2 regions of the Marinobacterium aestuariivivens genome follow, and region 2 is predicted to be linked to the other one. Evidence: predicted binding sites of a transcription regulator. Region 2 holds the regulator's gene; the other holds the start of a gene.
What was found. The regulator FliA, encoded in region 2, starts transcription of late flagellar genes. The targets are predictions, from matches to a motif close to CTAAAGTTNNNNNNNNNNCNGCCGATA.

Region 1 (15,992 bases), 400 kb from region 2:
CTCGCGCAGGTTGTTGGCAAAGGAGCCGACCGAGCGCGGCATGGCGCCATAGCTGAGCGACAGCACCTTTTCGAACAGCATCGCCGACAGCAGGATGTCGGTTTTCTTGCCCGCCACCTCGATGAAATAGGCACGCAGCATCTTCAGGCCGAAGTCGAACAGGTAAACCACGAACAGGCCGATCGCCAGCACCCAGAGCGTTTCGATCGCACTGTTGGGCACCACCCGGTCGTAGACGTTCATGACGAACAACGGGCTTGCCAGCACGAAGAGATTGATCAGCAGCGACGCCAGCAGCACATCGCGATAGATACGTATCGAACGCTTCAGAGTGCCCCAGAACCAGTGCCCTTCACGGTCCTCCAGCACCTTCGACACCCGTTCGCTGAAGCGATACTCCATGCGTACGAAAATGGCATAGCCGGTGTAGTGCTGCTCGAGTTCCGCCAGGGCAATGCGGTGCTTGCCGCCGCTCTCGGTCTGGATGATCAGCGCCGAGTCGTCCTCGAGGTCCAGCTCCTGCAGAATGCAGGCCTGGTCGTTTTTCAGCAACAGCACGGCTGGCAGTACCAGCGGCGAGATATCCCGCAGCGAACGGGGCAGAACGCGGGCCTTGAGACCGCCACGCTGCGCCGCTCGCACGAACAGCTTCGGTGTCAGCCGGTTGTTCTCCAGCGGCAATCCGGCGCTGAGCACTTCGGCTGACAGGGGGTTGTGATTCTGCCGGGTCAGCTCGACCAGACAGCTTAAAAGAGGGTCCTGAATGTCGTCCATGTCCTTGACCTGCTCGGATTGCGGGCACCATACTAGCACGCAATCCAACTACCGAATATCTGTTCTCTGATGCTCTACGCAATACGGAACGCGGAGGGCCGCATCGTCGGCCTGACCGAAACGGCCGGGGACGGCACCGAGCCGATCGACATGAAGAACCGGGAGGTGCTCGAGTTCCTGTCGATCAACGACGGCTCCTTTTCACCGGAGGCGTTTCTCGATCGCTCCGATGCTGGTACCGTGCGCATTATCGAGGACATGATAGATATCCTGATAGCCAAAAATATTATTCTTTTCACCGACTTTCCGCTTGCGTCCCAGACGAAGCTGCTCAGCCGGAAACTGGCCCGCTCCTACCTGCAACCGGAGACGGCGGAGGCACAAGATAGCGAACCGCAGCCGACTCTACAATCCCGCATCCTGATCGAAGACGACGACAGCTGGATATAAGGCCAGGGATGGCCTGTAGATCGAAAACGCAGGAGCAGTTTTCGACTAAGGCCAGGGATGGCCTGTAGATCGGAAACGCAGGAGCAGTTTTCGACTAAGGCCAGGGATGGCGGAAGGCCGCCCCGCCTGTAGATCGGCTTTTTACGACAAGACGGCAGGAGCAGTTTTCGACTAAGGCCAGGGATGGCGGACGGCCGCCCCGCCTGTAGATCGGCTTTTTACAACAAGACGGCAGGAGCCGTTTTCGACTAAGCCGTTTATCCTGACCCGCCCTGCGAACGGTTCAGCTCCCCCAGCCGCCGGCACAGCGCGCGATACCGCTCCTGCTGGCGATGACTCAGGACTCCGAAACGCACATCGAACAGAAGGTCGCTGCACTGGCGCAGAATCTCCGCGCGCCGGGCAGGCGTGGATACCGCCACCCGTAGCCCGCTCTGCACCAGGTTCAGCACCACCCCGGGACTGCCGCCGCGCAGCGCCTCGGCTTCACGGAAACGGTCGAACGCCTGCTCGTAGTGCCCCTTGCGGTAACTGACCATGCCGGCCAGATTGGCCCGCCCCCAATCGAGCGTCGCCAGCCGGCGCATCACCTCCTGACGCCGCTCCAGCGACGCCTGGGCCAGGCTGCTGAATTCGAGCGCGTCCACCAGCGGATCGACCAGTTCGGCCTGATCGGACAGCGGCAAAGCGGCATAGCGCTCGAATGCATCCCGGGCTGCCTGTTCGGCCATCGACCTGTTGCCGCTGCGCTGATAGATCTGGGCGCCCATCAGACGCGCCCGAAACAGCACCACCGGCTCGCCCATGAAGTCGCGCACGGCAGCCTCCAGGGTGCGCACGGCCTCAGCCTCTGCGGCAACGGAGGCCGGCGACTGCCGCTCGTCGATCTGCTGCAGCAGCGCCTGCACCAGGCCATAGTAATCGTCGGCGCGCTGAAATGGGGAATGACGCGCGTAATTCAGAGCCTCCCGCCAGGCGGTAACGGCCTGGGCCCAGTCGCCCTCCAGCGCCATCAGGTTGGCCAGGTCACTCTGCAGCTGAGGCATGCTGGGCTGCAGGATGACCGCCTTGCGCAGCAGCATCTGCGCCGCTCCCGGGTCGCCCAGCACCCGGTGAACCAGGGTCAGCAGGATAAACGCCTCCACCGCGGTATGATGCTGCCCGGTCAGGCGCAACAGACACTCCTGAGCCTCGCGATAACGCCCGAGGCGAAACAGGGCGACCCCCTGACCGATATGCGCCCAGTCGACGTCACGCTCCTGCAATACCCCGGCGAAGAGCGCCAGCGCCTCTTCGTAACGCTGCAGACGCAACAGCACCAGTCCCTTGAGCCGCAGAAAGTAGGGCCTGACACCCGGGTAAAGCCCCTGGAAGTGCTCGAAGCACCCGAGGGCTTCAGCCCACTGCTCCCGGTCCAGCAACGCCTCCAGCGGCAGCAACAACTGCTTGACCCGCGCCAGCCGGTCCAGGCACTGACGCAGCCTGACAGGATCGTAGGGTTTGGACAGACAGCTGTCGGGCGCATATTCCAGAGCTCCCGCCAGGACTTCCGCCTGCTCAGGCTCGGCCACCAGAACGAAGGTATCCTGAAAGCGCCGGGCGCCATCCAGCGTGGCCTCCTGTATCACCTGCAGACCGGTCTTGGCACGAGGCCCCAGATCATAGGCGACAAAGCAGAAATCGAAAGACTGTTCCTGCAGGTAGCTGACCGCCATGTTGGCCGAAGAGGCCGCGGCCACCGGCGACAGACCCAGCTGGGCGAGCAGCGCACGCAGCCCCCAGATCGTCCCGGTTGGTATCGACGATCAGTGCCGACTTGCCTGCGAAGAAATTATCCATGGGCCTGCGAACTGGAAGAATGTCGCCAATTTAACACAGCCGCCGAAAGCGATACAAAGCGCTGCATTCACCGCCCGACGGGCGTGCCCCTCCCCGGAATTCGCTACGCTCACTCCAGGCGACAGCCAGACGCGCGACTGGCGAGGCGTCACAAAACAAAAAAGCCCGCAAAGCGGGCTTTTCTTGTGGGGCCTGCCGGACGATCAGTCTTCCAGCAGGTTACGGCCCTTGCTGGCTGCGATGCGCATGCGCAGCGCGTTGAGCTTGATAAAGCCCTCGGCGTCCTTCTGATCGTAGGAGCCCGCATCGTCCTCGAAGGTCGCGATGCTTTCGTCGAACAGACTGTCGGCGGAACGACGGCCAACCACGTCGACATTGCCCTTGTAGAGCTTCAGGCGCACATCGCCATTGACGTTGCGCTGGCTGTAGTCGATCAGCTGCTGCAGCATCTTGCGCTCTTCGGACCACCAGAAGCCGTTATAGATCACCTCGGCATAGCGCGGCATCAGCTCATCCTTCAGGTGAGCCGCTTCGCGGTCCAGGGTGATCGACTCGATGGCACGGTGGGCGCGCAGCATGATGGTGCCCCCGGAGTTTCATAGCAGCCGCGGGACTTCATGCCGACGAAGCGGTTCTCGACGATGTCGAGACGACCGATGCCGTTGGCGCCGCCAACCTTGTTCAGGGTCTCGAGCACCGTGGCCGGGCTCATGGCCTGACCGTCGATGGCAACGATATCGCCCTTTTCGTAGGTCAGCTCGATGTAGGTCGCCTGATCCGGTGCCTGCTCCGGCGATACCGACCAGCGCCACATGTCCTCCTCGGCCTCGGCCCAGGGCTCTTCCAGCACGCCGCCCTCGTAGGAGATGTGCAGCAGGTTGGCATCCATCGAGTACGGGGACTTTTTCTTCTTGCCGGTGAAGTCGACGGGAATATTGTGCTCTTCACAATATTTCATCAGCTTCTCGCGGGAGTTCAGGTCCCATTCGCGCCAGGGCGCAATCACCTTGACACCCGGCTTGAGCGCATAGGCGCCAAGCTCGAAGCGCACCTGGTCGTTACCTTTGCCGGTGGCGCCATGGGAGATGGCATCGGCGCCGGTTTCGTTGGCGATCTCGATCAGGCGCTTGGCGATCAGCGGGCGTGCGATGGAGGTGCCGAGCAGGTACTCGCCCTCGTAAATGGTGTTGGCACGGAACATCGGGAACACGAAATCGCGCACGAACTCTTCGCGCAGATCCTCGATGAAGATCTCCTTCACGCCCAGCGCCTGGGCCTTGGCGCGGGCCGGCTCGACCTCTTCACCCTGGCCCAGATCGGCCGTAAAGGTGACGACTTCGCAGTTATAGGTATCCTGCAGCCAGCGGACGATAACGGAGGTATCGAGTCCGCCGGAGTAGGCCAGCACAACCTTTTTGATATCGGACATGTCTCAGCTCCAGATGAGATCGCCCGGCCGCCACCTGAGGCCGCCGGGACTGGGAATCTGTGGGTCGAAAAATCGTCGGAACGAGGGCCGCACCCTCGAGACGCCTCGAAAAAGCGACGCAGTATAGCAGGAAAGCCGCAGACTCAGAAGCGGGACGGACTCAGTTGCGTTCCAGCCGGACGGTCACACGGCGGTTGCGGTCACGGTTCTGCGGGCTGCTATTGGGCACCACCGGATAACGCTCGCCATGGAAACGGGTCGTCACCATCGCTTCATCGACGCCCTGGGATACCAGATAACGCGTCACCTCCTCGGCGCGCCTTTTCGACAGGTCGCGGTTGAGCAGCCGGCGCCCGAGGTTGTCGGAATGCCCGTCGACATAGACGGAGCGCACGGAATCGTCATTGCGGACATAAAGCGCGATCAGGTCCAGGCGTTCGCGGGCCGCATCCGACAGAGTGACGACCGCGGACGGGAAAAGCACCGCAGTGCGCGCGATCTGACGGTAATTCACCGGCAGCAGACGCTCGATGCAGCCACTGTACTCGCGATAGGCCGCCGGAAAATTCGCCGCCGACACACCGACCCGCAGCGACTCTCCGGTACCCTGCCAACCGCCGCGGGTAAAGGTGGGCACCAGCCCCTGCTGCAGATAGGCCAGCATCTGGCGGGCATGGGCGCTGCCGACATCGATGACGCCGCTGGCGTCGTCCACCTGCACGGAACCGATCACGCGGGGCGCCGTCCCGGGCTGCCAGGGCGGCGCCTCCGCCACCAGCAGCGCTTCGGACGACGCCCGAACCCGCTGCACAGACTGCAGACTGAAACGCACATCCTCACCCGCCTCCTGCTCGAACAGCGCCCGGCCGTAATCGGGCACCGACTGACTCAGGCGACAGCTGAATTTCGACGACTCGAGGTCCCAGCGCGCATCGTCGATCACGGCCCTGAAGGTGACCGCACCGGCGACCTGGACACAGAGCCAGAGAGACACAAGCACCAACAACCTGGGAATCAATTCATCAACCTCAATACTCGACAGACCGCTGAGAGCTTATCGACCCTGGCGGACGTTTCTTTAGCGCTGCCATTCGTGATACCGGCACCGGCCACTTCGCGACGCGACAGCGCCTGCGCCGCGGCTCATCAAATTGGAGGCCGGGGAACCAGACTGCTAGAATGGCCTCTCATCTTATTCGAGCAGACGCTGCACATTAAGGACCCCACTTGAGCAACAGCACCATACCGCAATTGATGGCCGATCGTTTCCGCGGATTTCTTCCCGTCGTCGTGGACGTCGAAACCGCCGGCTTCAATGCCCGTACCGACGCACTGCTGGAGGTGGCCGCCGTCACCCTGACGATGGACGAAAACGGCTACCTGATGATAGACCAGTGCTTCGACGAAGCGGTCGAGCCGTTCGAGGGGGCCAATTTCGAGCGCTCCGCCCTGGAATTCACCGGCATCGATCCCTTCGACCCCGAACGCGACGCGATACCGGAAACCCTGGCCCTGGAGAACATCTTCAAGCCGATTCGCAAATCGATCAAGGCCCACGGCTGCAAGCGCGCTGTCCTGGTCGGCCACAATGCCGCCTTCGACCACGGCTTCGTCCAGGCCGCATCGGCACGCGCCGACATCAAGCGCAACCCCTTCCACCCGTTCTCGACCTTCGATACCGCCACCCTGGCGGGCCTGGCCTACGGTCAGACCGTCCTGGCCCGCGCCTGCGACGTCGCCGGCATCGACTTCGACGGCAAGAAGGCCCACTCCGCGCTCTACGACACCTGCAAGACCGCCGAACTCTTCTGCTCCATCGTCAACCGCTGGAAGGACCTCGGCGGCTGGGACATGGTACTCGAGGCGCGCCAGTACGAGGATTGAAGGTTACGCGTAACGCGTAACCCACAAAAAAGGCCCGTCACGATGACGGGCCTTGTTTTGTTTCAGGGGCTTGCTTACAGCTTGCCGGATTCTGCAGCCAGGTAGGACGCAACGCCTTCCGGAGAGGCGTTCATGCCCTTGTCGCCCTTGGTCCAGCCAGCCGGGCAGACTTCGCCGTGCTCTTCGTGGAACTGCAGCGCGTCGACCAGACGGATCAGCTCTTCCATGTTACGACCCAGCGGCAGGTCGTTGACGATCTGCGAACGGACAACGCCGTTCTGGTCGATCAGGAAAGCGCCGCGGAAAGCCACGCCACCCTCGGCTTCGACATCGTACGCCTGGCAGATTTCGTGCTTGACGTCAGCCACCAGGGTGTACTCGACCGGGCCGATACCGCCCTGATTGACCGGGGTGTTGCGCCATGCATTGTGGGTAAACTGGGAATCGATGGAGACACCGATCACTTCGACATTGCGCTCCTTGAATGCGGCGATGCGGTTGTTCAGCGCGATCAGCTCAGAGGGGCAGACGAATGTGAAGTCCAGCGGGTAGAAGAAAACCAGACCGTATTTACCGCTGATGGCTTCTTTCAGGTTGTAGGTATCGACGATCTCGCCGCTACCCAGAACCGCTGCAGCTGTAAAATCCGGTGCCTGCTTACCAACTAGTACGCCCATTGCTTATCTTCTCCGTTTGTAGTCCGTTTTTAAGCACTAAAATCCATCGGCGCGGCCGGGAAGGCCCGGTCGCGCCGATGAAGGGGTCGGGCACGCTGTCCGGACGACTGCCGGAACAGCATGCCGCTCGATCAGGATTCGTCCGCCGGCTGCTCGGCCGCCACCTGTTTGATCAGGGTTTCCAGCTCGCCGCTGGCTGCCATCTCGCAGATGATGTCGCAGCCGCCGACCAGCTCGCCCTTAACCCACAGCTGCGGGAAGGTCGGCCAGTTCGCATATTTCGGCAGCTCGGCACGGATCTCGGGGTTTTCCAGAATATTGACGAACGCAAAACGCTCACCGCAATTCATGATCGCCTCCGCCGCACGGGACGAAAAACCACACTGCGGAAAACGCGGGGTTCCCTTCATGTAGAGCAGAATGGAGTTGTTCTCGACCTGCTCCTTGATGGTATCGATTACGCTCATTGATACACCTTTAACAATGCCTGAATTCGCTCTCGCTCGCATGCTGCGAACACATGGCGCTAGCCTATCACATATCCGAGCGTTATGGTCAGGTAAAAATGGCCACCTGTCACGCGTTACGCGTTATGCGTAACCAGTCACCAAAACGGATATTGGGTCCCTCGCCGCCATTACAACCCCGCCCTGTGAAAATCAGGTTAGGATCGGGCTGCGCATTGATTTGATTGCCAAAATGCAAGCATCTCAATAGAATGCCTTTCTTTTGTTTGGCAGCCGGGGCTGCCTTTTTGCGTTGTAGGGAGAGGGAGATGGCCGTGACACCGATCATGAACACGTACAACAGGCTGTCCGTGGCCTTTGACCACGGCGAAGGCGCCTGGCTGTACGACACGGACGGCAACAAGTATCTCGATGCGCTGTCCGGCATTGCCGTATGCGGCCTCGGTCACGCCCATCCGGCCGTTACCCACGCCCTCTGCGAACAGGCCGGCAAGCTGGTCCATACCTCCAACCTGTATACCGTCCCGCTGCAGGAGCGCCTCGCCGCCCGGCTGACCTCCATTTCCGGCATGGACAACGTCTTCTTCGGCAACTCCGGCGCAGAAGCCAACGAAGCCGCGATCAAGCTGGCACGCCGTTACGGCCACCAGAAGGGCATCGACAACCCGGCTATCATCGTCATGGAGGGCGCCTTCCACGGCCGCACCCTGGCGACCCTCAGCGCCACCGGCAACCGTGCCGTGCAGGTCGGTTTCGAACCGCTGGTCGGCGGCTTTGTGCGCGCCCCCTACAACGACGTCGAGGCGATCCGCACCATCGCGGCCAACAATCCCAATGTGGTGGCGATCCTGGTCGAACCGATCCAGGGCGAGGCGGGCATCCGCATTCCGGCCGATGACTACCTGAACCAGCTGCGCGAGATCTGCGACAGCCACGAATGGCTGCTGATGCTCGACGAGGTCCAGACCGGCAACGGACGTACCGGCGAGTATTTCGCCTACCAGCTCAACGGCATCCTGCCGGATGTGGTCACCACCGCCAAGGGCCTCGGCAACGGCGTCCCCATCGGCGCCTGCCTGGCCCGGGGCGTTGCCGCCGGCATCCTTACGCCGGGTACGCACGGCTCCACCTACGGCGGCAACCCGCTGGCCTGCGCGGCCGCTCTGGCCGTCGTCGACACCATCACCCAGGACAACCTGTGCGCGCGAGCGGAGCAGCTCGGCAAGCGCATCTGCGACGGTTTCCGCGCCCAGCTGGCCGGCTCCGACTATGTCCGGGAGATTCGCAACAAGGGCCTGATGATCGCCATCGAGCTGACCGAAGCCGGCACCGAGCTGGCCGTGCTGGCAAAGGTCAAGGGCTTGCTGCTGAACATCACCGGCGGCGGTCGCGTCGTGCGCCTGCTGCCGCCGCTGATCCTGAGCGACAGCGAAGCGGACCTGCTGGTGAACACCCTTTCCAAACTGATCCAGATCTACGCGGCTGACGATCGGGAAGCCTGAAACCTAATTGCCGCACTCAGAGGACCTGCTACAGCAGTTACCACCTATGAGCACGAGACATTTTCTGACGTTGAACGACCTGACCGCCGGTGAGCTCAAGCAGCTCATCCTGCGGGCCGGTGAACTGAAACAGATGCGCAATGCGGGCCAGGTCTACGAGCCGCTGCAGAATCACGTAATGGCCATGATCTTCGAGAAGGCCTCTACGCGAACCCGCGTCTCCTTCGAGGCCGGCATGGCGCAGCTCGGCGGACACGCCATGTTCCTGTCGTCCCGGGATACCCAGCTGGGTCGGGGCGAGCCGGTCGAGGACAGCGCGCGCGTCATTTCGAGCATGGTCGATGTGGTGATGATCCGTACCTTCGATCATGCCACCGTCGAAACCTTCGCCCGCTACTCCAGGGTGCCTGTGATCAATGCGCTGACGGACGACTACCATCCCTGCCAGTTGCTGGCCGACATGCAGGCCTACCATGAGCATCGCGGCTCCATCCAGGGCAAGACTGCGGTCTGGATCGGCGATGGCAACAACATGTGCAACTCCTATATCAATGCCGCGGCACTGCTCGACTTCCGCCTGCACATCTGCTGCCCGGAAGGCTTCGAACCGATGCAGTCGCTGCTGGAACAGCATGCCGACCGCATCCAGCTGTTCCGCGACCCGCGCGAAGCGGTGCGGGGCACCGACCTGATCGCCACCGATGTCTGGGCCTCGATGGGCCAGGAGGAAGAGGCCAAGCTGCGCGAGAAAAAGTTCGTCGGCTTCCAGGTCAGCCCGGAACTGATGGACCTCGCCAACCCGGACGCGGTATTTCTGCACTGCCTGCCGGCCCACCGCGGCGAAGAGATCAGCGAGGACATGCTCGACGATCCCCGCTCCATCGTCTTCGACGAAGCCGAAAACCGGCTCCATGCGCAGAAAGCGCTGCTGGAATTCCTGCTGGTCAAAAAGGCCTGACGCAGGCGGACGCCGGGCGGCTTGCAGGTCGTGACCGCCCGCCCCTGGTCCCCATGCAGCAGCCCGGGCCGGCGCGGGCTTCAGGGGGCACCGCGCGCGCGCCCCACCGTACCGGAGCACACCGCCAATACCACCGCGATCCCGACGCGCAATGGGATAACCGCTATAATTTTCTTCACGACAGAGATCCGGGACGGGAGTCAGGCATGATCGAATTGAGGCATCTGAAGACGCTGGCGGCGCTGCGCGACGCCGGCAGTCTGGTCGAAGCCGCCGAACGGGTCCACCTGACCCAGTCCGCCCTGTCCCACCAGATCAAGGACCTCGAGGACCGCCTCAGCTGCTCGCTGTTCATTCGCAAGACCAAGCCGATCTGCTTCACCTCATCCGGCCAGCGCCTGCTGACCCTGGCCGACGACGTGCTGCCGATGATCCGCAATGCCGAGCGCGACATCGCGCGCCTGGCGGGAGGCGAGGCCGGGCGGCTGAATATCTGTATCGAGTGCCACAGCTGCTTCGACTGGCTGATGCCCACCATCGACCATTTCCGCCAGCACTGGCCCGAGGTCGAGATGGACCTGTCCAGCGGTTTCAGCTTCCAGCCGCTGCCGGCGCTGGCCCGCGGCGACCTCGACCTGGTGATCACCTCGGACCCGGAACAGCGCAACGGCATCACCTACATCCCGCTGTTCAGCTACGAATCGGTGCTGGCCATGGCCAAGCAGCACCGTCTGGTGGCTCGGCGCTTTGTCCACCCGGAAGACCTGGCTCAGGAAACCCTGATCACCTACCCCGTGGACCACGGCAAGCTGGACATCTTCAATCACTTCCTTGATGGCGCCGGCGTCGAACCGGCGGACATCCGCACCGCCGAACTGACCGTCATGATCCTGCAGCTGGTCGCCAGCGGCCGCGGCGTTTCCGCCCTGCCGAGCTGGGCCATTCACGAATACCTGGAGCGGGATTACATCGCCGCCCGCCCGCTGGGCGAAAAAGGCGTCTGGTGCACCCTTTACGGGGCCATCCGGGACGACCAGAAGAATGCCGAATTCATGGTCGACTTCATCAATACCGCCAAAGAAATCTCGTTCCGCAACCTCAGCGGGATCAAGACAGCTTGAAGAGCAGTTACGGGTGACGCGTAAATGCAGCCACGGAGCCACATTTCACGCGTAACGCGTCACCTCTGCGCAAAGCCTTGTTTATTATCAGTGTTGCCGTAAACTGACCGTTTCGAATCACACCGACCAGAGACAGACGTCCCCGATGCAAGACTGGAGCCCCAGCAGCTGGCGCGACAAGCCGATCGTGCAGCAACCCACCTATACCGATCCCGCCGCCCTCAACGCCGTTGAGAAAGAGCTCGGCCGCATGCCGCCACTGGTCTTCGCCGGCGAAATCCGCTCGCTGCATCAGCAGCTGGCTCAGGTCGCTGAAGGGAAGGCCTTCCTGCTGCAGGGCGGCGACTGCGCCGAGAGCTTTTCCGAGTTCAACGCCAACAAGATCCGCGACACCTTCCAGGTGATGCTGCAGATGGCGGTGGTGCTGACCTTTGCCGGCAGCTGCCCGGTGGTCAAGATCGGCCGCATGGCCGGCCAGTTCGCCAAGCCGCGCTCGGCCGATACCGAAAGCCGCGACGGCGTTGCGCTGCCGAGCTATCGCGGCGACATCATCAACGCCATCGACTTCACCGCCGAGGCCCGGATACCGGATCCGCAGCGCCTGCTGCGCGCCTACCACCAGTCCTCCGCGACGCTGAACCTGCTGCGCGCCTTCGCCCAGGGCGGTTTCGCCGACCTGCACCAGGTGCACAAGTGGAACCTCGGCTTTGTCGAAAAGAGCCCGCTGGGCGAGAAGTACCAGCACCTGGCCAGCCAGATCGACCAGACCCTGGCCTTCATGGAGGCCTGTGGCATCGATTCGGACAACACGCCGCAGATCAAGGAAACCACCCTCTATACCTCCCACGAAGCGCTGCTGCTGGGTTACGAAGAGGCCCTGACCCGTCGCGACAGCCTGACCAATGACTGGTACGACTGCTCGGCCCACATGCTCTGGATCGGCGACCGCACCCGCCAGCCCGACCATGCCCATGTCGAGTTCCTGCGAGGGGTCAAGAACCCGATCGGCGTCAAGGTCGGCCCCAGCACCAGCCACGACGACCTGATGCGCCTGCTCGAAATCCTCAACCCGGACAATCTGCCGGGCCGCCTGACGTTGATCGCCCGCATGGGCGCCGACAAGATCCTCGACAAGCTGCCGCCGCTGGTGCGTGCCGTCAAGGCGTCCGGCCGCTCCGTGGTCTGGAGTTCCGACCCGATGCACGGCAACACTACCACGGCATCGAGCGGCTACAAGACCCGCAGCGTCGAAGCAATCCTGCAGGAGATGAAAGGCTTCTTCGAGGTACACCGCGCCGAGGGCACCTATGCCGGCGGCGTCCACTTCGAGATGACCGGCCAGAACGTCACCGAGTGCGTCGGCGGCGCCTACCAGATCACCGAAGAGGGACTGGGCGATCGCTATCACACCCAGTGCGACCCGCGCCTCAACGGCGAGCAGGCGCTGGAGCTGGCGTTCCTGATCGCCGACACGCTGAAACAGGCCCGGAGCGGCAGCCGGTGACACAGCATCAGCAACTGGCCGGACTGCTGGCGTCCATCGAGCGGGAGATGCGTCTGCTCGAACTCTGGCAGCCGGTGCCTCCGCCCCCTGAGGCACTGGCCAGCACCGAGCCGTTCTGCATCGACACCCTGACGTTCTGCGAATGGGTGCAGTGGGTGATGATCCCGCGGTTCGGCCTGATGATCGAGCGACAGGCGGCACTGCCGGCCAGCAGCGATATCGCGACGCTGGCCGAGGAGGCCTTCAAGCAGATCGATGCCGATACCGAGGCACTGCTGGTACTGATCGAAGAGATCGACCGTACGCTGCGCGCCCTGCATTAGGCGCCCCATTCCAGGCAACGGTTTGACCGAGTAGGTTGGAATGATGCCCCGAAGGGGCGAATTCCGACGGGCAGCTCCCGGAATTCGCTGCGCTCCCCCGGCATCTGCTCCTGCAATGCCAGGATTCCCACCGTCCCTGGCGGTCATTCCAGGCTAAGGAGGCCTTGAAGCTTTCGGGGCCCTCCGGCCCCTGAGTTGATCCACGGCATTGCGCCCCGGCCGAAAATGCCGGATAAAGACATACTCAGCCCGCAACGCAGTCAACCGCTCATGGAACAGGGATTTTTCCAGCAGTTTCTTACCATCATCGCCTCCGCCGTCGTCGCCATTACCCTGTTCCGCCGTGTTCAGCTGCCGCCGATTCTCGCCTATCTCGGGGTCGGCGTACTGCTCGGCCCCTACACCCTGGGCATCGTCGCCAATGACGATAACATTCATCTTCTCAGCGAACTTGGCGTGGTGTTCCTGCTGTTCATGCTCGGCCTCGAGTTCTCGCTGCCACGGATGATCGCCATGCGGCGCACCGTGTTCGGGCTCGGCTCGCTGCAGGTGATATCCACCGCCGTCATCATCATCGCCGTCGCCTGGTTCAGCGGTCTCCCCTTCTCCAGCAGCCTGGTCATCGCCGGCGCCCTGGCACTGTCGTCGACCGCCATCGTCACCCGCGAGCTGATCCGGCGCAACGAAATCAATGCCGACCATGGCCGCCTTTCGGTCGGGGTGCTGATCTTCCAGGATCTGGCGGCGGTGTTCTTCCTGATCGTGGTGCCCACGCTGAGCGGCGAGCAGCAGGCCCTCGATACCCAGTCGCTCGTGCTGATGCTGCTGCAGGGCTCGGCACTGCTGGTGGCGCTGCTGGTATTCGGCCGCACCGTCCTGCCGATGCTGTTCAACGAGGTCGCCAAGTCCCGCTCGGACGAGCTCTTCGTGCTGACCACCCTGGTCGCGGCCCGGCGGCGGCCTGGCTGACCCACGCCGCGGGGCTCTCGATGGCCCTCGGCGGCTTCCTCGCCGGCATGATGCTCGGGGAAAGCCGCTATCGCCACCAGCTGGAAGCCGATATCCGGCCATTTCGCGACGTCCTGCTCGGGCTGTTCTTCGTCTCGGTCGGCATGCAGCTCAATCTCGAGGCGCTGGCCGATCATATTCACTGGGTGCTGCTGCTGACCCTGGGCCTGCTGGTGCTCAAGAGCGGCCTGACCACCCTCTCGGCCTACCTGCTGCACCGTGACGCCCCCAATGCGCTGCGGGCCGGCATCTGCCTGTCCCAGGGGGCGAGTTCGGTTTTGCGCTGCTGGCGCTGGCGTTAAGCCACCAGCTGGTCAGCTCGGAACTCAATGCGCTGGTGGTGGCGATCATCATCCTCAGCATGGTGACGACACCGATCCTGATCCGCTTCAGCGAGCCGCTCAGTCGCGCCCTGCTGCGCCGCTCGGCCCAGACCCGCGCCCCCGACAGCATCCACCAGATTTCCAGCGAGCTCGAGGAGCTGACCGATCACGTCATTCTCTGCGGCTACGGCCGCGTCGGCCAGGTCATCACCCGCTTCCTGCAGCCGCTGCAGATCCCCTACATCATCATCGACAACGATCCGCTGCGGGTACAGGAAGCCGCCATCGCCGGCGAACGCATCTATTACGGCGATGCGCGCCGTACCGACCTGCTCAAGTCCCTCGGCTCGAGCCGGGCCCGGCTGATGATCCTGACCTTTCCCGACGACGGCGACGCCCTCAGCGCGCTGCAGGGACTCAAGCACCACTTCCCGGAACTGCCGGTACTGGTGCGCACCCAGGATGACGGTCGGCTGCAGCAGCTGCAGGAAGCCGGTGCCACCGAGGTGATTCCGGAGGCGCTCGAGGGCAGCCTGATGCTGGTCTCACATGTACTGACCCTGCTGGATATCCCGCGCGACGCCATCGAGGCCAGCATCAACCAGGTGCGCGAAGAACGCTACCGCCTGCTGCATGGATACTTCCATGGCGGCCAGTCGCGCAAACTGGACAAGAGCGGCGCCCCGACCGAGGTCATGCACCCGGTGGTACTGGCACCCGGCAGTCACGGACCCGGCCACCGCATCGGCGACCTCGGCCTCGAGGTCGAGGTCGAGTCGATCCGCCGCGGCAACGAATTGCTGAGCAGCCCGGACCCGCAGATGCAGCTCGAGGATAACGACATCGTGATCCTCAGAGGTTCCGTAACCGGGGTCGAGAAAGCGGAATCACTGCTGCTGGCCGGCTAGCGGTTGCGGCTGATAGAATGCGCGACTTCGTTTGAGCCTGGAGGAGCCGACCTTGAGCCCGATACAATCGCTGCTGGAACTGATCGACCAGACCGGCGCGCGCTGCCGCCTGTTCGATATGGGGCGCCGGGTCGGCAAGCTGTCCGGCGCCACCTTCTCGAAGGTCGAACAGGGCCTGATCCCCTACCCGCAGCCTTACCTGCACCATGCCTGGCTCGGACTGCTGCTCTGGCACCCGGACGATCGCGCACGCAACGCCGTCTGGTTTCTGAAGCTGCCGCTCGACGAGCAGGGCTACCTGGTGCAGGCCGTACGCGACGACCTGCTGCACCGACTGCTGAAGAATATCGGCGGCCTGGTCGAGGGCGGTGCCGACGCCCTCAAGGACAACCCCTTCTCGTTCAAACCGGACGCCGAGAAGATGGCGATGTTCCATGCCCATGCCGGCCGCCTGCTGAAGCAGCCGGCTTCGGCCTACTACGAATACGCCCAGCATTACTTCGCCGGCCAGCTCGAGCCCGAACTCTGGCCCAACCTGGGTCTGCAGGGCATTGCCGACCTGGTGGTGCGCCTCGACCAGGGTCGCAACGAAGCCCTGCTGATCGATGCTGTCCGCTGGCTGCCGGACGAACCGCTGCGGGCGCTGTGCTGCGCGCTGGAGCATGTCGAGCCGGGCCATCGGCTGATACAGGCACTACAGCCCCATTTCGAGCGGGCCCTGTCGATGGGGTCTGACGACAACGGTCTGCTGGCGGCCCTGCTGCGGGCCGTTTCGAACAGCCCGTCCGAAACCCTGCGCCGGGACTGGCTGACGCAGGCGCTGCA
Region 2 (14,977 bases):
CCGGAAGCATCGATGGGTTATGCGCGCATTAAGATCCGAATACGGCCAAACTTCTTGCGATGCGCGCTCCACCCATCCTACAAGCACAAGGCGGGCAAGGCTTATCGTTTCGGGCTGTGGCCGATGGCTTCGGTGGACTGGAGCTCGCGGTGCAGCAGGGCCATCAGCTCGGCTTCGGGGCGGCCGATGCCGCAGCTTTTCACCAGATCATCGACACCGGCGCCCATTTCCATCAGGCGGGCGGCCTGGTTGTAGGCCAGCACGCCGGGGTCGCGGTTTTCGAGTTCCTGCTGCTTTTCGGCGGTGATATTGAGTTTCTGCTCGACCTCGACCAGTCGACGGCCCATGCCGATGGAGCCGCTGGTCATCGAGCGGATCTCGTTGCGCAGCACGGTCACCAGCGCCTGCTGCTGGCGTTCGTAACGGCGCATGCGCCTATACAGCAGCACGCAGGCGATGACGGTCGTCAGCACCAGCAGCAGACAGAGCGTTAGCAGGAGGGTCGTTTCAGTCACAGCCGATATTCATTTAGCGTTGACAGGCACTAGAGAATACCACGGGTATCGCCCGGCGCCGAGAAAGCCAATTCGAACTGTTCCAGCAGCACCGGCACATCGACCAGGAAGCAGCGCTCCGGCAGATAGGTCCCCAGCAGCCAGGGCCTCTGCTTGCGGTTGCCGTTCCACTTGACCTGGTCGCTGCTGAGCGGCAGCGAGCGGACCAGTTCATCGCAGGCCAGTGCCCAGTGACGCCCCGGCAGTACCAGCGCCTCCTGGTATTTCGCCAGCTCCGGATTGTACCGGTCGCGGATCAGCCATAGCGCGGTATCGACCACCTGTACCTGACCCGTACGCGACTCGTAGCGCCCCAGCACCCAGTCATGCGCCCGATCCAGCATCAGCGACACCGCCTTGAGGGGCTGTACGCCGTCGACCTGGTCGAAGGGCAGCGCCAGGTTCAGCCCGTGCATCCGTACCATCACGCAGTTGAACTCGTCGGCCAGGGACGCAGGACGATAGACCAGCGTCGGATTGTCGGCCGACTTGCGGGCCGAAGCCCTGCGGGGCGCCGGCGCTTCATCGGCGGCATGCTCGTCCTCCTGGCCATGGGCGGCCAGCATCGCGGCATTGGCACGGCTCTCGGCGTCGTCCGCCGGTGCTGCGGGTTCGGGCTCCGCCGCCGGGCCCGATGCCTCTGCGGCGGCATATGCCGCCATCATCGCGGCGTCGGCACGCGCCTCGGCATCCTCGTCATCCGGCTGCACCGAAGCCCCGGCCTCGTCTGCCACCAGATCCTCTTCGGCTCCGAAGGCCGCGATCATTTCGGCATTGCTGCGAGCCTCGGCCCCGGCATCTTCGTCCGGCACGTTCTGCACGTCGGGTTCCGCCGGGGCGGGCGCCTCGCACTGAACATCGATTTCGGTTTCGGTTTCGGTTTCGCTTTCGGGATCGAACAGCAGGGCATCCAGATAGTCCTGAACCACCCGCTGGGGGTGCTTGTCTGTCATGATGTTGGCCGCTCGAGCAGGTTGCGCAGCACATGGGCATAGGCCTTGATCCCGCGGCTGCCGGCATCCAGCGACGAAGGCACGACGCCCTGAACGCTGGCATTGCGAAACTTGGTGTCCACCGGCACGACGCTGCCGGCGATCTCGTCCGGATACTGGTGATGCAGCTGCCGCAGGCAACTGACCGACGCCTGGGTGCGGCGGTCGTAGAAGGTCGGCACGATGGTGAAACGCAACTTGCGCCTGCGCGCGCGGTTGATCATCGCGATGGTACGCACCATACGCTCCAGGCCCTTGAGCGCCAGGTGTTCGGTCTGCACCGGCACCAGCAGCTCCTGACAGGCCGCCAGCGCGTTGACCATCAGTACGCCCAGTACCGGCGGGCTGTCGATCAGGACATGATCATAGCGTCCATCGAGCTGTCGCAGCGCCTTCGCCACCTGCAGCCCCATCCCCTCCTTGCCCACGGCCCGTCGCTCCAGCGTCGCCAGCGCCGTCGACGACGGCATCAGGCGGATCTGCTCGTGGGTGGTGGGCAGCAGCAGCGCTTCCAGCCCCGCCGCATTCAGCGGATCACCGGCGAACAGATCGAATACGCTGTGATCGAGCTCGTCGGGGTCGTGCCGAAAATAGCTGGTCAGGGAACCGTGGGGATCGAGATCCACCACCAGCACCCGGTGACCGAGCTCGGCCAGCAGACCGGCCAGCGCCACCACCGTGGTGGTTTTGCCGACCCCGCCCTTCTGGTTCGCTACAGACCAAACCTTCATGTCCTGTTACTGCTCCTGCTGCCGATACCTGCTCACTGTGACGCCCCGCCTCTTCGTGTCCGACAGGCGATCCAAATTGCCTTCATGTCCTGTTACTGCTCCTGCTGCCGATTCCTGCTCACTGTGACGCCCCGCCTCTCCGTTTCCGCCAGGCGATCCAAATTGCCTTCATGTCCTGTTACTGCTCCTGAATCCTAGCGGTGCGGTGCGCTTCGCTTACCAGCACCCTACGTTTTCGGATTGTCCGTATCCAATGTTCGGTGATCTACTGCGCGTCCGGTTCCGCGCGCCGAATCAGAATGCCGCCCGATTCCGTTTCAACCTGCTCGATCGCCGGTTGCGGCGGCGACGGCTCGGCTTCGAGCAGCTCGCTGACCGCATCGGTACTGATCTGCTGACTGCCGAAGGCCGAGACGGCACGGCGCACCCGCTCGTCACGCGAGATCACGATCAGCACCCGGCGATTGCGACTGCGCCCCTCGGCGGTACGATTGCTGTAGGCCGGCTGATATTCACCGTAGCCGACCGCCGCCATCCTGTCGGGCCGCAGGCCGTTGAGCGCCAGGATCCGCACCACCGCGGCGGCCCGGGCCGCCGACAACTCCCAGTTCGACGGATACTGGTCGGTCTCGATCGGCTGGTTGTCGGTAAATCCCTCGACATGCAGCGGGTTGTCGAGCCCCTGCAACAGGCCGGCAATATCCCCCAGCAACTGGTCCGCCTCGATCTCCGGCAGCGCGCTGCCGCTGGGAAACAGCTGCGCCGCCCGCAGCTCGATGGCGATCCAGAGGTCGTTGCCGTCGACTTTCATGTCACCGGTTTCGATACGGGCCGAAAAGCGCTGCTGCAGCTGCTGCTGCAGACTGCGCAGTTGCCCGGTCACCTCCGGGTCCGGCGGATCGATCTCGAGTGGCGGCGCATCGGGCACCTGAGCGGCGCCTATGGCAATATCGTCGGCCAACCGGTTACCGCCCTGCCCCGGCAGCCGGCCGGAGCCGTCGAACACCCCCGACAGCGCCTCCGACAGTATCCGGTACTTGCCCTCGTTGAGCGACGAGATCGCATACATGACGACGAAAAAGGCCAGCAACAGGGTGATGAAGTCGGCGTAGGAGATCACCCAGCGATCCTGCCGCAAATCATCGCTCGGAGGGAGACGGCGCGGCATGACGGCTTACCCGATGTAGCCCAGCAGACGCTGGCGGATCAACTGCGGACTCTGACCCTCGGCGATCGACATCAGGCCTTCGAGCATCATCTCCTGATATCGATAGCGCGCCAGCACCAGGCTCTTTATCTTGTTCGCCAGCGGAATCAGCAGCAGGTTGGCAAGCCCGACGCCATAAACGGTGGCGACAAATGCCGTGGCGATGCCGGCGCCGAGGCCGGCGGGATCCGCCAGATTGCTCATCACCTGAATCAGGCCGATCACCGCGCCGAGAATGCCCAGTGTCGGCGCATAGCCGCCCATGCTTTCGATCACCCGCGCGCCCTGCAGGTCACGCTGCTCCTGCGACACCAGGTGCACCTCGAGCATGGCCCGGATGACCTCGGCGTGCTTGCCGTCGACCAGCAGCTGGAGACCGCCCCGCACCACCGGATCCTGTGCCTTTGCGACCTCCTTTTCCAGCGCCAGCAGGCCCTGACGCCTCGCCGCGCCGCACCATTCCACGATCTGGCCGATACCCGCCTCGAAATCGAAGCGCGGACCGCGAAACAGCCAGCCCAGCAGTTGCAGGGCACGGCGAAAATCATCCGCCGGCGACTGAATGGCCGCCGCCGCCAGGGTACCGCCAATCACGATCAGCATCGCCGGGACATTCAGCAGCTGCTGCAGTTGCCCGCCCTCGAGATAATGGCCGCCGGCGACGGCAAACACCGCCAGCAGCAGCCCCAGCAGGCTGAGCCTGTCCATCAGCGCCGCTCACCGGCCAGCAGCGGGCCGAACTCCGACAGGTCCAGCTCGGCATCGGCGAGACCGGCCTTGACCACCGCCTGCGGCATGCCGTAGATGGTGCAGCTGTCGCGATTCTGGGCCCAGATGGTGGCGCCGGTCTTCTTCAGCAGCCTGGCGCCCTCGCAGCCGTCGGCACCCATCCCGGTGAGGATGATCGCCAGGGTACGGCGGCCATAGCTGCGCGCCGCCGAACCGTAGGTGACATCGACGCTGGGCTTGTAGGTCAGGCGCTCGTCACCGGGCAGCACCCGGACGCGGTCCGGGCGATTGCTCTCGATGAACATCTGCTGCCCGCCCGGCGCCAGCAGCGCCAGTCCCGGCTCCAGCCGGTCGCCGTCGACGGCCTGGCGCACGCGGATCTGGCACTGCTGGTTGAGCCGCTCGGCAAACACCGGGGTGAAGGTGGACGGCATGTGCTGAACCAGCAGGATCGGATAGGGGAAGGAGGCCGGCAGCCGGGTCAGTATCTGCTGCAGCGCCGCCGGGCCGCCGGTGGACGAACCGATCACCACGAGGCGGCAGTCCGGCATCCGCGGACGGGCCGGGCTGCGTGACGGCGCAGGCGTCGCTTCCCGCCCGGCCGGGCGGATCAGATGGGTGCTGGAACCCTTTGCCGCCGTGGACCCGGCTCCTGCGCCGACGCCGAAACGCCCGCCGCTGCGAAACCGCGGCGACCGCGCCAGGCCGATCAGGCGATCGATCAGCTGGCTGCTGACCTGACCGGAGTTGTCGATCCAGGCGCGAATATCCTTGGGCAGGTAATCCACGGCACCGGCCTCGAGCGCCTGCAGCGTGGTCTGAGCCCCGGCATGGGTCAGCGACGAGACCATCAGGATCGAGGTCGGTGCTTCACGCATGATCTGCCGCACCGCTTCGATGCCGTTCATCTGCGGCATCTCGACATCCATGGTGATGACGTCGGGTTTCAGCTGCTTCGCCTTTTCCACACCTTCGCGGCCGTTGGCGGCGGTTCCGACGACCTGAAGGCGCGGATCCTTCGACAGCGCCTCGCTGATACGGTGACGGAAGAAGCTGGAGTCGTCGACTATCAGTACTTTTACAGCCATGAGTCCCTTCTTCTTTGCACCTTGATCAAGCCGCGTAGCGCTTCAAACCGTACAGGCAGCCGCCCTGCGACAGCGCCGCACAGATGCGGTCACGGATCAAGCTGGAGTCGTCGACAATCATCAATTCTCGTACCGCCATGAGTCCCTTCTTCTTTGCACCTTGATCAAGCCGCGTAGCGCTTCAAACCGTACAGGCAGCCGCCACCCTGCGACAGCGCCTCGCAGATGCGGTCACGGATCAAGCTGGAGTCGTCGACAATCATCAATTCTCGTACCGCCATGAGTCCCTTCTTCTTTGCACCTTGATCAAGCCGCGTAGCGCTTCAAACCGTACAGGCAGCCGCCACCCTGCGACAGCGCCTCGCAGATGCGGTCACGGATCAAGCTGGAGTCGTCGACAATCATCAATTCTCGTACCGCCATGAGTCCCTTCGAGTCTGCGCCGCTGTCAGGCGGCGTAGCGCTTCAATAAATTGGGTATGTCGATGATCAGCGCGATGCGACCGTCGCCGGTAATGGTTGCACCGGAAAGCCCCGGCGTCCCGTGCAGGATACTGCCCAGCGGCTTGATCACCACCTCCTCCTGCCCCACCAGCTGGTCCACGACGAAGCCGACCCGCTGGGTTCCCACCGTCACGATCACCACATGCCCCTGTTTGGGCAGCTGGGCACTCTGGGCGCCATCCACCAGCCAGCGCTTGAGATGGAACAACGGCAACGCCTGGTCGCGCACGACGATGACCCGCTGGCCGTCGACGACGTTGGTCTTGGTCAGGTCGAGATTGAAGATCTCGTTGACGTTGACCAGCGGCAGCGCGAACGCCTGCTTCTCGAGAATCACCATCAGGGTCGGCATGATCGCCAGGGTCAGCGGCACCTGGATCGCGATCCGGGTGCCCTGCCCCAGCACGGAATCGATGCTGAGGGTGCCGTTGAGCTGGGTGATCTTGGTCTTGACCACGTCCATGCCGACCCCGCGCCCGGACACGTCGGAGATCTCGGTTTTGGTCGAGAAACCCGGTGCGAAGATCAGGTTGAAACACTCCTGGTCGCTCAGGCGCGACGCCGCCTCGGCGTCGAGCATGCCGCGGCTGACCGCCAGCTTGCGCAGCTTGTTCGGGTCCATGCCGCCGCCGTCGTCCTGAATCACCAGCAGGATATGATCCCCCTCCTGCTCCGCCGACAGCAACACATGACCTTCGCGCGGTTTGCCCAGTTGCTCGCGCCTGGCAGGCGATTCGATGCCGTGATCGACGGAGTTGCGCACCAGGTGGATCAGCGGATCGGCCAGTGCCTCGACCAGATTCTTGTCGAGATCGGTCTCCTCGCCCCTCAGCTCCAGCCGTATCTCCTTCTTCAGGCTGCGGGACAGGTCCCGGATCAGGCGGGGAAAGCGGCCGAACACCTTTTTCACCGGCTGCATGCGGGTCTTCATCACCGACATCTGCAGATCGGCGGTGACCATGTCGAGGGTGCCCAGGGCCTTGCCCATCTCCTCGTCCTCCTGGGCGCCGCCGAGGCGCACCAGTCGATTGCGCACCAGCACCAGTTCACCGACCATGTTCATGATGGTATCGAGCAGGCGCGTATCGACACGGACACTGGATTCCTGGTTGCTGCGCACCGGCGCCGCCTGCGGTGTCTGGGGCGTTGCCGCAACCGGCTCGTGTTCGGGCTCCGGCCTGGGCGGCGTTCCGGCATCGCCGGACGGCGGCGCGGCGAAGGCCCCCTTGCCCTCGGCCTGGAGCTTGTCGAGCAGCGCCTCGAACTCATCCTCGCTGATCAGTTCGCCGTTTGCCGCCTTGCCGGCACCGGGTGCGGGTGCGGGTGCGGGTGCCCCGATGTCATCGAGCAGCGACTCGAACTCATCTTCCGCGCTGCCGGACGGCCCTTTCCCGGGAGCGCCCCGGCTGCCGTGCAATTCATCGAGCAGGGATTCAAATTCATCCTCGGTGATCAGGTCGTTCCCGGGGGCCGACTTGCCGGGGCGCCGCCGCTGCCATGCAGTTCGTCGAGCAGGGAGTCGAACTCGTCCTCGGAGATCAGGTCCGGATCGGCCGGGGGCTGCTGACCCAGCGCCTCGCCGAGACCGACTTCCGTCCCAACCGCCTTCTCGGGCACCCTCGCGGCCGGTTTCGGTGCTTCGGGCACTTCGGCCAGTTGCCCGCTCGCGGCCGCGGCCAGGCTCTGCAGCAGTGCCGGGGAGGCGTGCTCCGGCTCATCGCCGGCCCGGACCTGGCTGAACATCTGGTTGACGGCATCGAGAGCCTGCAGCACCAGATCCATCAGCCCGGAGGATACCTTCAGCTCCCCGGTACGCAGCAGGTCGAACAGGTTCTCGGCCTGGTGGCAGCACTCGACCATGGCCTCGAGCTGCAGAAAGCCGGCCCCGCCCTTGACGGTATGAAAGCCACGGAAGATCGCATTGAGCAGGTCGCGATCATCGGGACGCTGCTCCAGATCCACCAGCTGTTCGGACAGCAGCTCCAGTATTTCGCCGGCTTCCGTCAGAAAATCTTCAAGGATCTCCTGATCCACATCCAAACTCATAGGGCGCTCCTTTCAAAAGCCCAGACTGGACAGCAATTCGTCGACGTCATCCTGGTTCCGGGCCACCCCGGTGCCGTCGCCGGCCTTGAGCTGGGGGCCTTCGGCGCGCTCGGGATCGGCAGCGGCGACCGGCGGCCTGACCTCGTCCGACCGCACGCCACTGAGCCGGTCGACCTTGGCCGCCATCTCCATCAGCTTGACCAGATGGTTCTCGACCTGGGTCAGCAGATGAATCACGCGCCGGATCAACTGGCCGGTGATGTCCTGGAATCCCTGGCCGACCAGTATCTCGGTCAGCTCCCCGCGGACCTGCTCCAGCAGTGGCGAGAGCGCGGACGCGCCCGGCTCCCGGGCGATGCGATCCACCAGTTCCAGGGTCCGGTCGACGCGATCGAGGGTATCATGGGCTGACTGTTCGGTCAGCTGGATGACATAATCCAGCCGCTCCGAGGCATCGCTCATCGCCGACAGCTGATCCTGCCGCTCCGGCGGTACACCGATGTCACTGGAAAACGACTTGATCGCTTCGTGCAGCCCGCGGGTGAGGTAACCCACCTCGTGATAAAAGGCATTGTGACGGGCCTGCTGCAGCTCGCTGATCAGCTCCATCGCCTGCGGCAGGTCGCCGAACTCGAGCACCTGGACCAGCTCACGCGCCTTTTCCTGCAACAGCTTTTCAAGCGAATCGGTGGTGATGTTCAGTTGGTTATCGGCCATGACAGGCACTCCCTTCAGCCTTCAAGGCGCTCGAAGATCTTGTCGATCTTTTCCTTCAGCACTGCCGCGGTAAACGGCTTGACCACGTAGCCGTTAACGCCGGCCTGGGCGGCCGCGATGATCTGTTCACGCTTGGCCTCGGCGGTGACCATCAGCACCGGCGTCGCCGCCAGCTTCGGGTCCTTGCGGACCTCCCGCAGCAGATCGATGCCGGTCATGCCGGGCATGTTCCAGTCGGTGACGAGGAAGTCCACGCCGCCCTGTTTCAGGATCGGCAGTGCGGTTTTGCCGTCGTCGGCCTCGATCACATTGCTGAATCCCAGATCCCGCAGCAGGTTCTTGATGATGCGCCTCATGGTGGAAAAGTCATCCACCACCAGGATCCTGATGTCCTTTCTCAAGACGGGCTCCCCCAAACAGTAAAACGCCGAATTCAAAGTTCAGCAGTATATCGGCCAACCGGGCCGGTTCTGCAATGATTCGTTGAGAAATTTATCGCCAGTCGCGCAGCCGGCCGCGCAGCCGGTGGGCGGCCTGACTGTGAATCTGACTGACCCGGGACTCGCTGACTCCCAGCACCTGGCCGATCTCCTTGAGGTTGAGCTGCTCGTCGTAGTAGAGCGCCAGTACCAGCCGTTCCCGCTCCGGCAGGCCCTCGATGGCCTTCGCCAGCGCGCCGGCGAAGGCCGCCTGCTCGACGGCACCGCCCGGTTCCGGGTCCTCGGAGGCGAACTGCTCGCCGACACTCTCGTCATCGGGGTTCTGCATCTCCTCGAAACTGAACAGCCGGCTCTCCATCGCATCCTGCAGCAGGCCGTGATATTCACTGACGCCGATCCCCAGCTCCGCCGCGATTTCGGCATCGCCGGCGTCGCGCCCGAGGCGGGCTTCGAGCTGATGAATGGCATCGGAGACGCGACGGCTGTTGCGGTGAACCGAGCGTGGCGTCCAGTCGCCCCGGCGCACCTCGTCGATAATGGATCCGCGAATGCGGATGCCGGCATAGGTCTCGAAACTGGCGCCCTTGCCGGGGTTGTATTTGCGGGCGGCCTCGAGCAATCCGATCATGCCGGCCTGAATCAGGTCCTCGAGCACGACACTGTGCGGCAGCCGGGCAAGCAGATGGTAAGCAATACGCTTAACCAGCGGGGCGTACTGCTCTATCAGGTCCTGACTGGAGGTGTAATCCAGCTGGTTATACATGGAGTCCCTTTGGCATGTTCTTTTACAGGCCCATCGTCCGATCCCGTGGATGAACTTCTTTCTTATATTCCCTGGACCAGCCGCTCGACAAAGAACTCGAGATGTCCGCGCGGCGTGGTCATCACCGGCCAGCTATCGACCCTGTTGGCGAGCTGGCGGTAGGCGAGAGCAGCTTTGCTATCGGAAAACGCTTTCAATACAGCAGCTTGCCGTTGAACAGCCTTTCTCACCGACTCATCATAAGGGATTGAACCCACGTATTGAAGGGTTACCTCAAGGAAACGGTCGGTGACGGTCAGCAGCTTGTTGAACATGTTCCGGCCTTCCGCTTCGCTACGCACCATATTAGCCAATACCCGGAAACGCGTCACACGGTGGTCCCGGTTGAGTAGCTTGATCAGCGCATAGGCATCGGTGATCGAGGTCGGTTCGTCGCAAACCACCACCAGCACCTCCTGGGAGGCGCGCAGAAAGCTCACCACCGATTCTGAGATACCGGCGGCGGTGTCGATCACCAGCACGTCGATCTCGTCGGCGATATCACTGAAGGCATGGATCAGCTCGGCATGCTCGTGCGCCCCGAGCGCCGTCATCTCCTGGGTCCCGGACGACGCCGGCACGATACGCACGTTTTCGCCGGCCTGGAGCATGACCTCGGCCAGGCCGCACTCCCCCGCCAGAACATCGGTGATGTTCTTGCGCGGCCTCAGCCCCAGCAGCACATCGACATTGGCAAGCCCCAGGTCCGCATCCAGCAGCACCACACGCCGTCCCATCTGCCCCAGCGCCAGGGACAGGTTGACCGAGACATTGGTCTTGCCGACGCCGCCCTTGCCACCGGTCACCGCCACCACTTTGACTGGATGCATGCTCTGATTCACCCCTGGGTCACCCCGCCTGTCCGATAAAGGACAGACCGGGGTCGTCACCCGACTGCTGTTCTCGTTCCAGCGCCTTCTGCGCCGTGACCACTGCCCGGCTCACCAGGTCGTGGCGACGCGCCACGCCGATATCGTCGGGAATTTTCTGTCCATCCGTGACATAGGCTATCGGCAGCTGTCGCTCGATCGCCAGGGTCAGGGCTTCGCCGAGACTGCCCGACTCGTCCAGTTTGCTCAGCACGCAGCCGTTCAGCCCCAGTCCCCTGTAGGTCTCGTAGGCACTCTCGAGTACCCGGCGCTGACTGGAGCAGGACAGCACCAGCAGCTTCTTCAGCCGCAGCGATATCCCCTTGAGCAGCTCGATCTGTTCTCCGGTGTGGGGCTCGTTGGCGCTCATTCCGGCGGTATCGATGAGCACCAGCCGCTTGCCCTTGAGCGACCGCAGCACCTCGTCGAGGGAGTGATTCTCGTCCGCCACCCGCACCGGCACATCGAGAATGCGGCCGAAGGTACGCAGCTGCTCATGGGCCGCGATGCGGTACGAATCGGTGGTGACCAGCGCCAGGCTGGAACTGCCGTACTTGAGCACGTAGCGTGCCGCCAGTTTGCCGATGGTGGTGGTTTTGCCGACCCCGGTCGGGCCGACGAAGGCCACCATGCCGCCCCGCTCGATAAACTCCTCGCCGACCACGGGAATGGCATCGGAAAGACGTGCCAGACTGCTGCGCCAGGCCTTGTCGAGCTCGATGCCCTGCTCGATATTGCCGACCAGATGACGCACCACGCGGCCGCCGATACCGAGGCTGTCGAGACGCCGGGTCAGCTTCGCCTGGGCCGCGGGCACCTGAGGCCGGGGTGACGGCTGCGGCTGAGACTGCGGCGCCTTCATCTGGTTTTCCAGCATCGCCCTTAACTGCTGAATCTCCTGCTGCATGGTCAGGATCATGCGGTGATCGCCGTCCTGGCCGGCCTGCTCCTGCGACTGCGGCTGCGGCTGCGGCTGCGGCTGCGGATCAGGCATGCGGCGCGGCGGTTCGGCATCCAGCGGCGGAAACTCGGCGCGCGCCTGCTGCCGCGACTTCAGGGTTTCGAGGATACTGCGCAGGTCCTCGTCGTCCTCGCGCTCGATCTGACGGTTGCGTACCACGCCGAGGCCGGGCTCTTCGGGCCTTTCGACCTGCTGCTGCGCCGAGGCGATGCGGGCGCGCACCTTGCGCATCTCGTCATCCAGCCCCGCCTCCTGGCGCCCGCCCGCCGGCTGACGCGGTGGCGACTCCCGCCGGCGTCGCTCCTCGTTCTGGCGCTTGAATTCGGCCTGGGCGGCTTCATATTCCTGCTCGTGAGCCGCCACCACCTCGACGCCGCCCGCAACCCGGTGATTGGAGACAATGACCGCATCGGGACCGATCTCTTCCCGGACCCGCCGCATCGCCTGGCGCATGTCAGGGGCAAAAATGCGCTTTACTTTCATGGTCGTCCTCCGGGCAATAGCTGACGCGTTACGCGCTGCCGCCTATCGGTGCGGTGCGCTTCACTTACCGGCACCCTACGTTATCCCCGGCACTGCGGCGCAAAGGTGGCGCCCTGTAAACTGTCAACTGGTCGCTGTTCACTCTCAAGAGCCACCCACCGTGGCGACAATCGTCACCTTCTTGTTCTCCGGTATCTCCTGATAGGAGAGTACATGGATTACATGATTGCCGTAACGGACGAATTTGGCCATCAACGGCCGCACCGGCGCCGCCACCAGCAGAATCGACGGCTTCCCGGCCATCTCCTGATTCTGCGCCGCGTTCGCCAGGGACGTCTGCAGGCGCTCGGCCATGCCGGGCTCCAGCGCCAGGCCGTCGCCACCGCTCTGGCTCTGTACCGAATTCAGCAGCAGCTGCTCGAGCTTCGGATCCAGGGTGATCACCGGAATCTCGTCACCGGAACCGTTGATCTCCTGGATGATCAGCCGCGACAGCGACACCCGCACTGCCGCCGTCAACGCCATCGGGTCCTGGGTACGCCCCACGGCCTCGGCGAGCGCTTCGGCGATGCTGCGGAAGTCCTTCAGCGGCACCTGCTCCATCAGCAGCCCCTGCAGCACTTTCAACAGAGCGCTGACCGAAAGCTTGCCCGGCACCAGCTCTTCGACCAGTTTCGGCGAATGCCTGCCCAGCATCTCCAGCAACTGCTGCACTTCCTCGTGCCCGAGCAGCTCATGGGCATGGGTCTGCAGCAACTGATTCAGATGGGTCGCCACCACGGTGCTGGCGTCGACCACCGTATAGCCGAGCGACTGGGCATGCTCCTTCTGACCAGCCTCTATCCAGACCGCTTCGAGACCAAAGGCCGGATCCTTGACCGCAACCCCTTTCAGGGTACCGAATACCTGCCCCGGATTGATCGCCAGCTCCCGGTCCGGATAGACCTCGGCCTCGCCGACGATCACCCCCATCAGCAGGATGCGGTAACCGCCCGGCAACAGGTCGAGGTTATCGCGAATATGCACCGAAGGCACCAGAAACCCGAGATCCTGGGACAGCTTGCGCCGGACCCCCTTGATTCGGCCAAGCAACTGACCGCCCTGCAGCTTGTCGACCATCGGAATCAGCCGGTAGCCGACCTCGAGACCGATCATGTCAACCGGCATCACATCGTCCCAGTCGAGCTCCTTCTGCTCTTCGGGGCCCGACATCGGCTGGGTACGGGCCAGCTCCTGCTGGTCGGCGGCCGCCTCCACCGCTTTCTCGCGTTGCCGCTTCAGGATCCACCAGGCCACGCCACCGGCCGCGGCGGCAAGTGTCAAAAAAGCGACATGCGGCATGCCGGGCACCACGCCGATAATCGCCAGCACCGCCGCCGCGACGATCAGGGCCCGCGGTGCCGCGAACATCTGGTCCAGCACCTGATGCCCCATGTCCTGGGAGGAGTTCTGCCGGGTCACAGTGATGGCGGCGGCGGTCGACAGCAGCAGTGACGGAATCTGCGCCACCAGGCCGTCACCGATGGTCAGCATCGAGTAGTACTGGATCGCCAGATCGAAGCTGAGACCATGCTGCAGCATCCCGATCGCCAGGCCGCCGATCAGGTTGATGGCCAGGATCAGAATCCCGGCCACCGCATCGCCGCGGACGAATTTCGAGGCACCGTCCATGGCACCGTAGAAGTCCGCTTCCTGGGTCACTTCCCGACGGCGCTGTTTCGCTTCATCCTGACTGATCAGGCCGGCATTGAGGTCGGCATCCACGGCCATCTGCTTGCCCGGCATGGCGTCAAGCGTAAAGCGGGCACTCACTTCGGAAATACGGCCGGCACCCTTCGTCACGACGACGAAGTTGATGATCACCAGGATCAGGAACACCACGATACCGACGACATAGTTGCCGCCGATCACCACCGAGCCGAAGGCCTCGATCACCTTGCCCGCCGCATCGCCGCCTTCGTGGCCGTACAGCAGCACCACCCGGGTAGACGCCACGTTCAGCGCCAGGCGCAGCAGGGTCGCAACCAGCAGAATCGTGGGGAAAACGGTGAATTCCAGGGCCGCAGCGCATAGACGCAGACCAGCAGCACCACCAGAGACAGCGCGATATTGAACGAGAAGAAAACGTCGAGCAGGAAGGGCGGTATCGGCAGCGTGACCATCGCGATCACGACCAGCAGCAACAGCGGTACCCCCAGGTTACCCTGGCTCAGGTTGCGTACGTTGCTGAGAATAACGGCTCTGTCCAACTGGCTTCCTGTCAAATTTCAGTCACCCGATCCCGGGATCCAGTGCACTGTCGCCGGAGTCAGACCCGCGACGGAAAGAAGTTCAAAATTTTGACGCCTATAAAAGCGTGCAAAAGAATGGATGCAATAATCTAGCCAACCCGGCCCGAGTATCCGGTGCGGTGCGCTTCGCTAAGACCGCAAATCATCCGGTATATCGAGATCATCGTCACGCATCGGCGGCGGCGCATCGGCCGCGCGCTGGCGATAGCGTCTGAGCTGGTAGACATAGGCCAGCACCTGGGCCACGGCCTTGAAGAGCCCGGCCGGGATCTCCTGTTCAAGCTCGGTATGCTGGTATAGCGACCGCGCCAGCGGCGGCGCCGACAGAATCGGCACTTCGTGCTCCACCGCCAGCTCGCGGATCTTCAGCGCCACGAAATCGGCCCCTTTCGCCAGCACCACCGGCGCCCGGCCGGACTCGGGATCGTATTTCAGCGCCACCGCATAGTGGGTCGGGTTGGTGATCACCACATCGGCCTCGGGCACCCGCGTCATCATCTTGCGCTGGGAGATCTCGCGCTGCAGCTGACGGATACGGCCCTTCACCTCGGGCTTGCCCTCGG

Region 1: the regulator FliA is predicted to act here: its motif matches at 5,548-5,574, upstream of ACFQDL_RS04245 (flagellar protein MotY).

The regions. Positions count from the first base shown of each region.
Region 1 is NZ_JBHSWE010000001.1:810,797-826,788, forward strand. It holds gene ACFQDL_RS04225 (ABC transporter transmembrane domain-containing protein) at 1-774, opposite strand, end outside; gene ACFQDL_RS04230 (hypothetical protein) at 844-1,224, shown strand; gene ACFQDL_RS04235 (tetratricopeptide repeat protein) at 1,482-2,963, opposite strand; partial or broken gene ACFQDL_RS04240 (argininosuccinate synthase) at 3,267-4,492, opposite strand; gene ACFQDL_RS04245 (flagellar protein MotY) at 4,653-5,486, opposite strand; gene rnt (ribonuclease T) at 5,747-6,376, shown strand; gene ACFQDL_RS04255 (peroxiredoxin) at 6,451-7,053, opposite strand; gene grxD (Grx4 family monothiol glutaredoxin) at 7,185-7,520, opposite strand; gene ACFQDL_RS04265 (aspartate aminotransferase family protein) at 7,829-9,022, shown strand; gene argF (ornithine carbamoyltransferase) at 9,069-9,980, shown strand; gene ACFQDL_RS04275 (LysR family transcriptional regulator) at 10,187-11,101, shown strand; gene ACFQDL_RS04280 (class II 3-deoxy-7-phosphoheptulonate synthase) at 11,247-12,605, shown strand; gene ACFQDL_RS04285 (YqcC family protein) at 12,602-12,928, shown strand; gene ACFQDL_RS04290 (cation:proton antiporter domain-containing protein) at 13,199-13,897, shown strand; gene ACFQDL_RS04295 (cation:proton antiporter) at 13,918-14,238, shown strand; gene ACFQDL_RS04300 (NAD-binding protein) at 14,274-15,167, shown strand; partial or broken gene ACFQDL_RS04305 (DUF3549 family protein) at 15,286-15,992, shown strand, end outside.
Region 2 is NZ_JBHSWE010000001.1:1,214,092-1,229,068, forward strand. It holds gene ACFQDL_RS06400 (DUF2802 domain-containing protein) at 102-515, opposite strand; gene ACFQDL_RS06405 (chemotaxis protein CheW) at 545-1,507, opposite strand; gene ACFQDL_RS06410 (ParA family protein) at 1,504-2,277, opposite strand; gene motD (flagellar motor protein MotD) at 2,543-3,445, opposite strand; gene ACFQDL_RS06420 (flagellar motor protein) at 3,452-4,192, opposite strand; gene ACFQDL_RS06425 (protein-glutamate methylesterase/protein-glutamine glutaminase) at 4,192-5,301, opposite strand; partial or broken gene ACFQDL_RS06430 (chemotaxis protein CheA) at 5,750-7,851, opposite strand; gene ACFQDL_RS06435 (protein phosphatase CheZ) at 7,864-8,568, opposite strand; gene cheY (chemotaxis response regulator CheY) at 8,583-8,957, opposite strand; gene ACFQDL_RS06445 (RNA polymerase sigma factor FliA) at 9,061-9,771, opposite strand; gene ACFQDL_RS06450 (MinD/ParA family protein) at 9,834-10,640, opposite strand; gene flhF (flagellar biosynthesis protein FlhF) at 10,660-12,123, opposite strand; partial or broken gene flhA (flagellar biosynthesis protein FlhA) at 12,268-14,372, opposite strand; gene flhB (flagellar biosynthesis protein FlhB) at 14,544-14,977, opposite strand, start outside.